3 regions of the Arthrobacter sp. GCM10027362 genome follow, and region 3 is predicted to be linked to each of the others. Evidence: riboswitches for the same ligand, from Rfam matches in the RefSeq annotation. Region 3 holds a riboswitch; each other region holds the start of a gene.
What was found. Region 3 has a riboswitch for cyclic di-AMP ahead of ACFQ36_RS07650 (M23 family metallopeptidase). Riboswitches for the same ligand answer to the same signal wherever they lie in the genome.

Region 1: another riboswitch for cyclic di-AMP. It lies ahead of ACFQ36_RS18745 (C40 family peptidase); the one in region 3 lies ahead of ACFQ36_RS07650 (M23 family metallopeptidase).
Region 2: another riboswitch for cyclic di-AMP. It lies ahead of ACFQ36_RS15715 (C40 family peptidase); the one in region 3 lies ahead of ACFQ36_RS07650 (M23 family metallopeptidase).

The regions. Positions count from the first base shown of each region.
Region 1 is NZ_JBHTML010000183.1:128-2,827, reverse strand. Features, by position in the region: gene ACFQ36_RS18750 (M23 family metallopeptidase) at 148-750, shown strand; cyclic di-AMP (ydaO/yuaA leader) riboswitch at 887-1,056, shown strand; gene ACFQ36_RS18745 (C40 family peptidase) at 1,062-1,847, shown strand; gene ACFQ36_RS18740 (HNH endonuclease) at 2,108-2,608, shown strand; partial or broken gene ACFQ36_RS18735 (molybdenum cofactor guanylyltransferase) at 2,605-2,700, shown strand, end outside.
Region 2 is NZ_JBHTML010000124.1:6-5,210, forward strand. Features, by position in the region: partial or broken gene ACFQ36_RS15695 (hypothetical protein) at 1-650, shown strand, start outside; gene ACFQ36_RS15700 (ferritin) at 895-1,398, opposite strand; gene ACFQ36_RS15705 (DUF3040 domain-containing protein) at 1,491-1,775, opposite strand; gene ACFQ36_RS15710 (hypothetical protein) at 1,926-2,096, opposite strand; gene ACFQ36_RS15715 (C40 family peptidase) at 2,278-3,048, opposite strand; cyclic di-AMP (ydaO/yuaA leader) riboswitch at 3,053-3,247, opposite strand; gene ACFQ36_RS15720 (LGFP repeat-containing protein) at 3,889-5,052, shown strand; gene ACFQ36_RS15725 (universal stress protein) at 5,072-5,205, opposite strand, start outside.
Region 3 is NZ_JBHTML010000034.1:10,517-15,721, forward strand. Features, by position in the region: gene ACFQ36_RS07630 (HAD family hydrolase) at 1-262, opposite strand, end outside; gene ACFQ36_RS07635 (very short patch repair endonuclease) at 290-757, opposite strand; gene ACFQ36_RS07640 (hypothetical protein) at 885-1,235, shown strand; partial or broken gene ACFQ36_RS07645 (alcohol dehydrogenase catalytic domain-containing protein) at 1,325-1,618, opposite strand; gene ACFQ36_RS07650 (M23 family metallopeptidase) at 1,771-2,391, opposite strand; cyclic di-AMP (ydaO/yuaA leader) riboswitch at 2,453-2,653, opposite strand; gene ACFQ36_RS07655 (FMN reductase) at 3,819-4,490, shown strand; gene ACFQ36_RS07660 (pyridoxamine 5'-phosphate oxidase family protein) at 4,523-4,948, opposite strand; gene ACFQ36_RS07665 (TM0106 family RecB-like putative nuclease) at 5,013-5,205, opposite strand, start outside.

The sequences.
Region 1 (2,700 bases), on a different contig from region 3:
CACAAAGCCTCGGGGCGCCGTCGTTCGGCCGCCCCGGCAGCTAAGGCGCGGCCGCGTACGGGACAGGCGGGGCGCCGTCGTGCAGCCGAGCCGGCCCGTTCCCCGTTGGCAATGGCCGCCCGGGAGCTGGGCCACAAGGCGGCCCTGGTGGCAGCCGTCTCCGGCATGGCGCTGACCGTGGCCCTGCCCACGACGGCGGGCGCCTCCGGTGTCCCGGGATCCTCGTCCCCGGCGGTCACCGCCGCGGCGGAGGTCAAGGTGGACTACCAGCGTTCCGGACTTTCCAGCGATATCGACGCGGACGCCAAACTCGAGCAGATCATGGTGGCTTCCGGCGGCGAGGTCGAGGCGACCAGCAGCAAGGGCACGCTGGCCCAGCCCATGGATGCCATGAAAATGACCTCCCCCTTCGGCATGCGAATCAATCCGGTCACCGGCGCTGCCGGCGAGATGCATACCGGCCAGGACTATGGGGTGCCCTGCGGCACGCCCGTGCATGCCGCCGCCGGTGGAACGATTAAATCCGCCGGCTGGGTCGACATGTACGGCAACCGCGTGGTGATCGACCACGGCAACGGCCTGGAGACCACCTACAACCATCTGACGAGCATCAGCACCCGGCAGGGCGCCAAGGTCTCCCGCGGGGACCTGATTGCCGAAAGCGGCACCACCGGCAATTCGACCGGCTGCCACCTGCATTTCGAGGTCGTCGTCGACGGCAAGATGGTCGACCCCAAGTCCTGGCTGTGACCTTCGTTACCAAAGACACGCCGATCCGTGATCGGAATGTGACTTGCTGGAAGAAATCGTATACCGTCTAACTCGTGCCAGGCCGAGATGGGCCTGGCACCTTCGGGTGGATTGCCGAGCTCTGCCGCCATCCGAAGTCCGTTCGCAACCAACGCACGGCAGAGGCGGGGGACCCACTTAGCGGGCTTCCCGGAAGCCCTAGGGGTTAAGTCGCCAGGACCTTCGGTTTATTGCGAAGGCGTCCGGCGGCCGGGTGACTCCCATCCGAACCCGACAGCTCACCTCGTAGGCATGGGGAGAGGTAATCAGCCGTGTCCAAGAGCACCACCGCGGGCCGCCATCGGGCGGCTCCTGTCCACACCAACCCGCTGGAGACAATGTCCAAGGCTGTCTCCTCCAGCGCCGGATCCGTTGGCCGCCAGGCCGCCGTCATTGCCGCCGCTACCGGGCTGGTCCTGACCGTCGGTGCTCCCGCACAGGCCGGCGGCGAGCATAAGGCCGTGCAGGCCGGATCCTCCGCCCCCACCCGGATCCAGGTCGAGACCGTCAAGGCCTCCAACGTCAAGCTCAAGTTCGAGCGCGCGGGCGTGACCTCCACCCCTGCCCCCGAGCCTGTTGTCGAGGTCGCAGCCGAGACCACTGTTGATGCCACTGTTGATGCCAATGTTGGCGCGACCGAACAGGCCGCCCAGCCCGAGGCCGGCGTCGGGTCAAACGTTCAGGCAGCGTCGGTGGAGAAGCCGGCCGCCAAGGCCGAGGCTGCCGCCAGCGGTCTGGGTGCCTCCCTCGTGGCCGCGGCCTACGGCCAGATCGGCGTCTCCCAGGACTGCACCGCCATGGTCGAGAACGCCCTGCGCCAGGTCGGCATTTCCGTCGGCGACCTGGCCCCCGCGCAGTTCTTCGCCTACGGCACCCAGGTTTCCACCCCGCAGCCGGGCGACCTGATCTACTATGACGACGCCGGCGCGGGTGTTCCCCACATCGCCATCTACGTGGGCAACGGCCAGGCCGTCCACGGCGGCTGGACCGGCTACACCACCGTGCTGGCCGACGCCTACATCGGTTCCGGCCCGGTCTTCATCCGGCCGTCCCGCTAAATCCGTCCGCAAGGACCCGCTGCCTCGGAAGGGGCGGCGGGTCCTTGTCCGTTTTCGGACCCGCCTCCGCCCGTCGCACCTCTATTAATGGACCCCGTTCATGCCCGTTAATAGAGGTGCGACACATTTGCCTGTGGGAATGAAATGTTGGCGCCGCGGGCATGGGTGGATTTACTCTGGCTCTGTCAGTTCGAACAGCCACGGCCGGGACGTGCGATCCACGCAGGCCCCGGGCCTGGGCAGACGAAGAGGAATGTGCGATGCGCACACTCGTTCTGAACGCTGGATATGAACCGCTGGCGGTGGTCACCTTCCGCCGGGCGCTGCTGCTCGTGCTCGCCGGCAAGGCAAGCGTCATTGCAGAGGACGGGGACCCCGTCATCGGACCGAACGACATCCTGGGCAGGCCCTCGGTGATCCTGCTCAACCGCTACATCAAGGTCCCGTACCGGCAGGACACCACCGTCACCCGCCGGGGCGTGCTGCGCCGGGACAACCATGTCTGCGCCTACTGCGGCAAGACCGCCAGCACCGTGGACCATGTGCGCCCGCGGTCCCGCGGCGGCGAGGACAGCTGGGAGAACCTGGTCGCCTGCTGCCTGCGCTGCAACAATGCCAAGGGGGACCGCACGCTGGCGCAGATGGGCTGGCAGCTCCGTTTCACGCCCAAGCCCCCGCGCGGGGCGCACTGGCGCATCCGCGAGTTGGAACGCCCGGCCCCCGCCTGGAGCGAATTCCTTGACAGCGGCTCCGCGGCATGAACGGGTCCCCGGCCGGGCAGGCCGGCGTTGCCGGATCCCATGACGCCGTGGTGCTCGCGGGCGGGCGGTCCTCCCGGCTCGGTGGGGTGCCC
Region 2 (5,205 bases), on a different contig from region 3:
CCGGGCCGCTGGCGGAGCGGATTGCGGCGGCACCGGGCCTGCGCCTGGCCGGGGTCAGCGCCTACGAGGGCGTGGCACCCAACGAGCGCACGCCGGCGAACCTGGCGCGTGTGGACGCGCACTGCGCCTTGGCCCGCGAGGTATTCGAGGCCCTGGCACCCGGGTTCGACGCCGCACCGCCGGTCTTCAGCATCGGCGGATCGGCGTTCCAGGATCGTGCCGCCATGTTCCTGCCCGACGGCGCGGTGAACGTGCTGCGCTCGGGCTGCTATGTGGTGCATGACCACGGCACCTATGCGGGCGTATCTCCGGTTCCGGGGCTGGTGGCCGCGGCGGTGGTGCGCACCCTGGTGCTGTCCGCACCCGAGCCCGGCCTGGTGGTGCTGAACGCCGGCAAGCGTGAACTGGCGTACGACGCCGGGCTGCCGGTGATCGTCGCCGCGTACCGGGACGGGGACCCGCGGCCGGAGGCGGCCGGCACCGTGGCGAAGCTGTTCGACCACCATGCCGTGATCGCGCCGGCCGCGGACCTGGCGGTCGGCGACGTTGTCGACCTCGGGATCTCCCACCCCTGCTCGGTGTTCGACCGCTGGCGCGAAGTGGTGGCCGTGCACGGGGACACCGTGGAAGTCTGGCGGCCGGCCTTCTGAGCAGCCCCGCGGCCGGTCCGTCCGGATCCTGACCAGGGCGTGCAGAAACTGGCCCTGTGCCCGGTCTCGGCCGGCTTGCCCCGGAACTGCCCAGCAGGGTCCGGCAGCTATCCAAGCGCACCGAACCAGGCGCTGCGGGACATCGCCGGGGGGGGCATTGCGGCGGCTGCAATGACCTGCGGGGACCGCGGCCGGGCAGGCCGCGGTCCCCGCACGGAAGTTGGATCTGCTGGCTGCTGGCCGCTTATTCGGCTGCGGGTTTGCGGGCGCCGAGTTCGGAATCCAGGCGCAGCAGGCCCGGACCGTCGTCGTCGATCAGGCGCACCCGGCCGATGATCTCGCTGACGGTGGCTTCTTCTTCCAGCTGCTCGGTAATAAACCAGTTCAGCAGGGGGATCGAGTCGATGTCGCCTTCGGCCTGGGCCAGCCGGTACAGGTCGCGGATGGACTCGGAGACCTTCCGCTCGTGGACCAGGGCGGCCTCGAAGGCGGCCAGGACGCTGTCCACGGCGGCACCGGGGGCCTGCATGGCACCGATGGCCGGATGGGCGTCACGGTCGGTCATGTGATCCATGAACTTGTGGGCATGGACGACTTCCTCCTCGGCTTGGGCGCGGAACCAGCCGCTGATGCCGGGCAGGTCCAGCAGGGCCATGTCCACGCCCAGCTGCCGGTAGACCAGCGAGGCCTGGAGCTCGAGCGTGACCTGGTCGTTGAATGCTTCTGCGAGCTTTCCCTTGAGTTCCATGCTCTCGAACCTAGTGCTGTTCCGGCGGCACTGCCAGCAAGGTTAGGCAGCTCTTGGCAAGCGGAGCCTTACCTGCCGGAGGCCCGGCCGGCTCAGGTGCGGTGCCGGATATGCCGGTGCATCCAGTCTGAACCGGAGCGCACCAAGCCGCCGACCAGGGCGATGGTGCCCAGCATGACCAGTGCCAGCGAGTTGCCTGCCAGTCCCACCAGCAGGAGCAGCACGCCGGCTATGGCCAGCAGCGCCCCGGTGCCGATGCTGTGCCCGAAGACCATGAACCCCTTGCCGGACAACGTCCGGGCGAGCCGGGGATCATCCTCTTCCAGCTCGTGTCCAAGCTTCGCCAGCCGTTGCCTTTCCTCGTCGGACAAGGACATTGCGACCTCCTGGGGTCCTGCGCGCCGCCGGTGGTGCCTCGCCGCGGGCCGGCGCCATGAACCTGTCTATAATTTACCGTTCCGGGGCGCGGGCCGGAATGCTGCGCAGGTTGCGGTCCGGACTCCATCCAGGCGCCGAAGGAGCCGGGACTACGGGAACGGCCCGGACAGCAGCTGGTCCAGGACACGGTTCACTGCCGGCTGGACACGGGTAATCCACACATAGATGCCCGCGGCAATCACAATCAGGGCAATGACCAGCCCCAGGACTATCCACGGCAGGTTCGCCGGATCCCGCAGCCAGCCAGGTCCACCGCTCATGGTTTAATCGTTGCACCCGGCCCTTGGCCCCGGGCTGCACCGGGCCTGTGAATTGGCTGGCAATCCGGACTGCCGCGGCGTCGGCCGGCCGCGGTCCCGGCCGCCGGCATTCGGGGCTTAAACAAGACCGGGAGGGCAGGGAAATCCCTGCCCTCCCGGTGCATGGTGCCGGAGGGGCGAACTACCGGGCGGTGTAGTAGCCCGAAACCGGCATCCAGCTCACCGGATGGATCTTCGTGCCCTCGTTGGGGTTCAGGGCGCTGACCATCTGGCCGCCGCCGAGGTAGATACCGATGTGGGAGCCGCCGTTCTGCAGGACCAGGTCGCCCGGCTGCGGGTTGCTGGTCGGCTTCAGGGCCGCGGCCTGGTCGGTGGTGACGCGGGGCAGGTTGATGCCGTGCTGGGCGTAGACCCACTGCACGAAGCCGGAGCAGTCCCAGCCCGAGGTGGAGGTGCCGCCCCAGACATAAGGGGTGCCAACCATGGACTTGGCCAGTCCGACGATGCCGGAGCCGGCGGCGGTGGCCGGCTTGATGTTGACGCTGGCGGTGCTTACGGTGAAGCCGCTGGCGGCGGCCGGCTTGGCAGCCTGGGCGCTGCCGGAGAGCTTGATGACGTCGCCCGGGTAGATGATCGAGCTGGCGTCCAGGCCGTTGGCGGCAAAGACGTCGTCCAGGTCGACGCCGTACTGGGCGGCGATCTTGCCGAGGGTGTCGCCCGGGAGCACCGTGTGGGTCTGGGTGCTGGTCGAGGCGGGGGCCACGGTGGCTTCGGTCTGGGAAGCCGGAGCCGTGTAGGAGTCGCTCTCGATGGAGCCGGCATAGGCTTGGGCAGGCAGGCCGGCGGTGAGGATCAGGCCGGAAGCGGCGGTGATGACGGCGGCACCGCGGCCGACGGTCTGGAACGGGGTGGTCTTGGTGGCACGATGGCGCGCACGATTGCTCTTGAACAAAGGAATTACCTCTCCCAATGCCTGCGAGGTTAGCTGTCGGGTTCGGATGGGAGCCACCCGGCCGCGCTGCCACGGACCGTGGTCCGTCGCGCGGCTTCACCCCAAGGACTTCCGCTGAAGAAGTCCGGGAAATGGTTCCCCCGCCTCTGCCATGTACGAACGGCCTCGGGATGGTGGCAGAGTTAGGCAAGTCCATCCGAGTACGCCGTTCCGTGGGGGCTCGGCGCGCAGACCACACTACATACGGATTACGTGACAGTCACATTTCGATAACGGTCCGGGCGCTTAAACCGGCCGTTTCGGTTACAGAATTGTTATCTTCCGAATGAAGCCGATTCCGCCACCGAGGCTGGACAAACCGCCGGGTGACCAGTAGCTTTACGCCCCGCCGAGGCGTTCGATTCCGAACTCTTCCGCGAGGGCGAAACGGCACCCTGTGATTTCCCTCACCGCCGCCTCTGTGAACGTGGTTTGGGCCGTCGTCGTCCACAGGCGCAGGGGCGGCTCGGGATCTGCTGATCGGCAGGTTCCCCGCACTCGTCCTCCGGGGCTTCGATCATGGAATGCTCCGCATCCGGGATGGCGGGCAGCGCGGAGTTTGGCCGCACAGGCCGGCTGCCGGAGCGGGAGAAGCCCGCCGCCGGACCCTGGGCGGTGTGCGGCAGGACGGCATTGCCGCAAACCGGATAGTTCACCGGCATATCCTGACGGCATGCCCGCCGACGGTAAATTTCAGTGAACCGCTTAACAAACCGCCGCCGGTGCCGATAGTGCCGGGCAACAAGGAGTTTGCGCGCTTCCTCGCCGGTGGCGCGCCACGACGCACGGTGAGGGGCAGCCATGCACGGTTCGACGCCGCCGCGGCGACGTGCCGCCCGGCTGGCCCTGGCGGTGCTGACGTCGCTGGGGCTGCTGGCCTGCGCCCCGCGGGCCGAAGCCGGTGCGCCGGCATCCCCGCCCGCGTCGTTCGGGATCATCCGGGGGGCGGCCGGGGCCGGATCCGAAACCGCCGGCAAGGCGGCGCTGGAGCGGAAGGCCGAAGAGCTCAAACTCAGCCCGCTCAACGGCTATAACTGCGATTTGCCCGATGGCGGCTGCGTGCGCAGCTACCGGGCATCGGCGGACCGGACCATCGCGGTGTACTGGACGGCCCGGACCGGCGCGCATGCCGTGGAGTTGAGCCATCCGGTCGGCTGGAAGTTCATTGCCGCCGGGTACGAGCGCGGCGCGTACGGGTACCCGACCTCCGACCTGGAATGCGGGGTGGAACGCCTCGGCTGCGTGCAGACCTTCGAGCATGGGCAGATCGACCAGGCGTACATCGCTGCCGGCCGCAAGGCACTGGCCGCCAAGGCGGCACGGCTGCAACTGGCCCCCACGGACGGCTACAACTGCACGCTGCTCGGGGACGGGTGCGTGCGCGGCTACATCTCCTCCGGAGGCCGGCACTTTGCCATCTACTGGTCGGCGGACACCGGTGCGCAGGCCGTGGACCTGGACCACGACATCGGCAGGATGTTCGCGGCGGCTACCTACGAGCGGGGCCGCTACGGCTATCCGGTCTCGGACATGGTCTGCTCTGCCGGCAGCGGCTGTCGGCAGGGTTTCCAGCACGGCACCATTACCTTCAACTTCAATGAGGCCGGCGCCCGGGCCTTGGACGCCAGGGCTGCGTCACTGGAGCTGGATCCTGCCGGCGGCTATGAGTGCGAACTGGCCGACGGCGGCTGCCGGCGCAGCTACAGGACGCAGGATGCTGCGCAGGACGCTGCGCAGGATGCCGCGCGCGGCCCGGCCGGCGGGCAGGTGGAGATCTACTGGTCCGCCGCCACGGGTGCCCACGCGGTGCACATGTCCCACGGAATCGGCCGGAAGTTCGCCGCAGCCGGGCGGGAAGGCGGCCGCTACGGCTACCCGACGTCGGAGATGATGTGCAGCGCCAACGGCTGCATGCAGACGTTCCAGAAGGGCACCATTTACCTGCCGGCAGCGAGCAAACCCTAGCCTGCCCGGTCCCCGGCGTTCAGCCGCCGCGTTCCCCGCCGTGGACGATGAGCACCGGGCAGCGGGCATGGGCGGCCACCGTCGAGCTCACGGAGCCGAGCAGCAGGCCGGCAAAGCCGCCGCGCCCGCGGCTGCCGACCACCAGCATGTCCG
Region 3 (5,205 bases):
ACGGCCAGAAGGTGGAAAAGACCGCCGTATGGGTTTCCTCCAGCAGCCCGTCATCCTCCGCATTGCGATGATTGCCCAGCAGGTGGGCGATCAGCCTCCTGCCGCCCATGCCCACGGCACGGTGGATGGAGGCCATCGGGATGTCATGGCCGCACCGGCGGAAGGCCTGCCACCAGGCCAGCGTGTGCAGGTAGTTCGAGTCCACCAGCGTTCCGTCGACGTCGAAGAGGACGCCGCGCTTGCGGTCGGACTGCTGCTCCATGGCTGCTTCCTTTCGATCGGCGGTCCGCTACCGCGGCTGGGGGATCCGGGCATCCGGAGCCTGCGCCCCGCCCAGGAAGGCGATCAGCCGCTCCTCAAGCGGGGCCAGGTCCGAGGTTTTCTTCAGTTCGCACTCCCAGACGGTCAGCACGTCCCAGCCCGCCTCCCGCAACGCGGCATTGGCGGCGGCGTCCCGTTCCGCGCTCCGGGCGCGCTTTGCCTCCCAAAACTCCACGTTGGACGAGGGCCCGTGCCGGCCCACCCTGCAGTCGTGCAGGTGCCAGAAGCAGCCGTTGACAAAAATGACTTTCCGCCGCCCGGCGAAGACCAGATCCGGCTTGCCCGGCAGCGTGCTGCCTGCGGCACTGCCATGCAGGCGGTAGCGGAAGCCCCGGGCATGCAGCAGCCGGCGCACCACCAGTTCCGGCTTCGTGTCCTTGCCACGGATCCGGGACATGTTCGCGCTGCGCTGCTCGGGCGTGAACACATCGGCCATGGTCCAAGTCTATGGGCCAGCCCACGCGGGCGGGGCAGGCAGGCCTTGACAAGGCCTCCGCCCCAGGTCCTCTGTAGAAGGTACCCATCCGGAACCGAAGCCAATCATGCTGGAGGAGGCGGGAACGATGGTTTTTGCGTTCAGCCAGGACCTGCCCGTGGACGACGACACCTACCGGCGGGTCGTGGAAGCCATGGGGACGGAGCCCTTCGACGGACTCATCCTGCACCTGTGCATGCGCAAGGACAGCGGCGGACTGCGCTATATCGACGTGTGGGAATCCGAGGAGCAATGCAACGCTGCCTACGCACAGCGGATCCGTCCGGCGGTGGAGCGGGTCCTCGGCGGCCGGCGGCCGGCCACGGAGCCGGAGGCGGCTCCGCTTGAGGTGGTGGATCTCAGGGGCAAGGTCGTCGGCGCCCGGATTGTCGGTGAGGCGGCACCGACGCGTCAACCGCCCTACCCCGATCCCGGTTAGGCCCTCACGTAGTCGTGCGGCTCGAGCACGTACTTGGCCGCGGCGCCGGCGTCGAACTCGGCGTAGCCGCGCGGGGCGTCCTCGAGCGGGATGGCGCCGGCCTTGGCGAACTCCACGTCCGGGCCGGTCCCGACCACCTCGCCGGTGATCTCATGCCCCAGGACCAAATCCGCCGGGGCGGTGGTGCGGCCGCGCACCATGTGCCGGTCCGAGCCGCAGATGTTCGTCGCCACCGTCCGCGGGATGGCCCCGTGCGGGACCCTGCGCCCGACGTTGGCGGGGCTGACTCCGGGGCCGTCCCTGAGTTCGAAGGTCGGGTAGCCGGTGTCGATGGCCTCCCCGGTCCCGGGTTCCTTGTCGGCAACGGCCCTGTTTCCGCTCATGGGCGGATCCTCCCCGGCCCTGTGCGGAGCATGGGCGATGGCTCGGCCAACTGCGGCGCATTTCACGCTAGCCCGGATCGGATGACGCGGCCAGAGAGGCCGCCCTTGGGGCGGGATGCGGGGATCCGCCGCGGCGGGCGCCGGGCCAGGTCTTAGAGCCAGCCCTTCGGGTCGACTGCCTTGCCCTTGAGCATGACCTCGAAATGCAGGTGGCAGCCGGTGGAGTTGCCGGTGGTGCCCAGATCGGCGATCTTCTGGCCCTGGGCCACCTGCTGTCCCTGACGCACGCCAATGGCCTGGAGATGGTTGTAGGTGGTCTTTACACCGCTGCCGTGGTCGACCACAATGCGGTTGCCGTATCCATAGGGGCTCGAGGACGCCTCGACTACCTTTCCGGCCTTGGCCGCCGTGACCGGCGTACCGCAGGGATGGGCGAAGTCCAGGCCGTTGTGGAATTCACCGGGAGCGCCCGTGACCGGGTTGATCCGATGGCCGAATCCGGAACTGGTGTTCATTTTCTTCACGGGTGCCGCCAGGCGGGCGCCGCTGGCCGGTTTGGCGGCAGCAGCCTTGCTGGCGACGGAAGAACGGTCGAAAGCCAGCTTCTGCTCCGCCGGGACGCTGACATCAACCGGGGTCATGGCGGCGGCCCGGGCCCCGGGCAGGCCCGAGACCTGGTGCTGCCCCTGGGCCGTGGCCGGGGGGAGCGCGGCGGCTGCAATCATGCCGGCCGCGGCTGCGGCCAGTCCGGCGAAGTTGCCCAACCGCCTCATCGGCGAAGGAGCCTTGTGGGCGCGGTGGCGCCCGCGGGCAGACGAATGCCTGATCAAGGGGGGATCCTCTCTACACGCCTGCGAAGTTAGCTGTCGGATTCGAGAGAGAGTTCGTCTCGGCCAAGTCAGCAGGCGGCGAGCAGGCCGCATCCGCGCTGACGGGCTTCACCCCAAGGCGCCAATGACGCCGACGGTGGTTCCTCCACCCCTGTCCGTGTGTTCTTTGGGCTGGTACGTTGACAGGGTTCGGCGGACGGACCAGGCTGATACCCGCCATGGGGTGTCATTGCAAGCAAATTTACCGAAACGACACGAATCGTTACAAATTTGGAATGGGTGTCTTTGGTCACTAATCCGGCTCAGCCAGCCAGCCAGGCGGGGCTCCGGCCGGAAACCGGATTGCGCTCGCCGGCTGTCACCGGCGTTCCAGCCGGGAAATAAGCCCGGCGGCGGTGCTGGAGCCGCTCCTGCATCCCGGGGGAGGGAAAGCCCGGCTTTCGGAGCCGTTTGCAGCGGCTGCAGGCGGCCACAAAGTTTTCCATGGTGGTGGATCCACCGCCGGACCAGGGATGGAAATGGAGGCCGCGCGTGGCAGCCCGGGGGCACCGGCGCCCGCGTCCGGCCTCCAGTTCGCAGCTGCCGCCGGCGCGGTCCAGTCCTTCGCGGCACTGTTCCTTGCTGAAGTGCCGCCGCGGATCCCTGCGCCGCCTGTCCTGCGAGTTTTGCCTAAGGGTGGCCAGGCCCAGGCCGGCCAGCAGCAGCGCAGGCGGAACGATATTGGCTGGCGGGTATGGTGGCGCTCCGGACCCGCCGGTTGCCGTTGCCGTCAGCAGGCTGGCTCCCAGCCAGGTCGCTGCCAGAACGGCAAGCCAGCGCAGGCCCAGCCGCAACCGGTAGATGCGCCCAAGGTCGGTCATGAATCTTCCCCCAACTTCATGTGCTGCCCGGGACTGCCGGGTGTCAGAGTGCCGCGGCGCCGGCTTCCGCGGTGGCCTGGTCCTCTCGCCGCTGCCGCCGATGGTCCCAGCCACCGTGCCGTTGCGGCCGATCGGAATGCCGCCGGCGAAGATCACGATCCGGCCGCGGTTGCTGCATGGATGCCGTGGGACTGGTTGCCCGGTTGGGCATTGGCGCCCAGGTCCTTGGTCTGGATGTCGAAGGCACGCAAGGTGAAGGCCTTGTTACGTATTAATGGAAAAGTCGATGCTGCCAAACCGTGCGGCGGCAATGATGGTGCGGGCATCGGTGAGAGTGGGTGGGTCCATGATTGCTCCTGAGCTGAATGTGCCGGTGGTGCAAGCGGGCTGACAGGACCCACGCTAAACCCCGGCACTTCGCTCGGGCCAGGGGGCCGGCGGGGCCTGTGGATAAGTCCGCTTCGGAATAAACCTGGAGGGGATAAGGTTTTCCGGTATGGATGCATTTGCATGAAACTGGCAGTGGAAATTGCCGAGTGCCGAACAGTTGAGGAGTTTATGGTGTCGGATCGCAAGATCGTTGTCCTGTCCGCAGGCCTGGGCGTGCCCTCGTCGAGCCGCCTGCTGGCCGACCAGTTGGCCAAGTCCGCCGCCGGCAAGTTCGAGGCCGCGGGCGTTGCGGCGCAGGTGCAGACCTTCGAGCTGCGCGAGTATGCGGTGGACATTGCCAACAACATGGTCACCGGCTATGCCGCCCCGAGGCTGCAGGAGATGATCGACGCCGTGACCGCCGCCGACGCGCTGATTGCCGTCACGCCGGTCTTCAGTGCCTCCTACAGCGGGCTGTTCAAGTCTTTTTTTGATGTCATCGGCAAGGAGTCCCTGGCCGGCAAGCCCGTGCTGCTCGGTGCCACGGGCGGATCGGCCAGGCATTCGCTGGCCTTGGACTACGCCATCCGGCCGCTGTTCAGCTACCTGCGGGCACGGACCGTGCAGACAGTGGTGTTCGCGGCTCCGGAGGACTGGGGTGCCGGAGACGGCGGCACCGCCTTGGTGGGGCGGTCGGACCGCGCCGCCGGCGAACTTGTTGCCCTGGTCGAACAGGCTCCGGCCGTCGAGCAGGGGCGCGGGGGTATTGAGTCGCTGAGCTTCGAGGAGATCCTGGCGCAGGTCGGGCATTAGCGGAGCCGGCGGGCCCTGCCGTGCCGCCGGGGCTACATGCGCTCGGGCTGCTCGCCGAGGTTGAAGTGCCGGCCGCTGATCCGCTCCGGCTTCACCTCGATATAGAAGTCCTTCAGCGTCGGGACCCAGGTCTTGAGTCCGAACGATTCCGCCCTGGCGATCTCCTCGCCGGACTGCAGCACGCGGGCGGTGCCCTTGACGACCACGCTCCAGGCCTCGTCGCTGGTGATGCCGTCCGTCTCGAAGACAACCTTGTCATTGATGGTTACCTCGGCCAGCTTGGTGCCGGGCGCGCTGCGCATCAGCAGCACCCCGTCGTGCACGAGGTAGTTGATTGGGAAGATGTCCGTTTCGCCGGCTGCGGACAGGACGATGCGGCCATGTTTGGTATTCGCCAGCAGCTTCCAGGACTGTTCGTCCGTGAGCTCAAGGATTGGGTCATCATGGTTGAACATCATGGAACCATTTTTCTACAATTCGTAGAAAAATGGGGAGCCGCCGTTGCCAAAGGTTCCCGCAACATCATCCGGCCGGCCGCGCGGCCAGCCGGAGCAGCCAGTTGCGCAGTTCGCGGGTGGAGCGGCAGTCATACTCGTTGTAGTCGCTGATGCCGGCGAGGATCCGGGCTGCCTCGTCCAAACGGCCCGCGTCCCGCGCCTGGCAGTACCGGGCATAGGCAACCACGGAGGCGCCGGCGTCGGTCACGTCCCCGGTC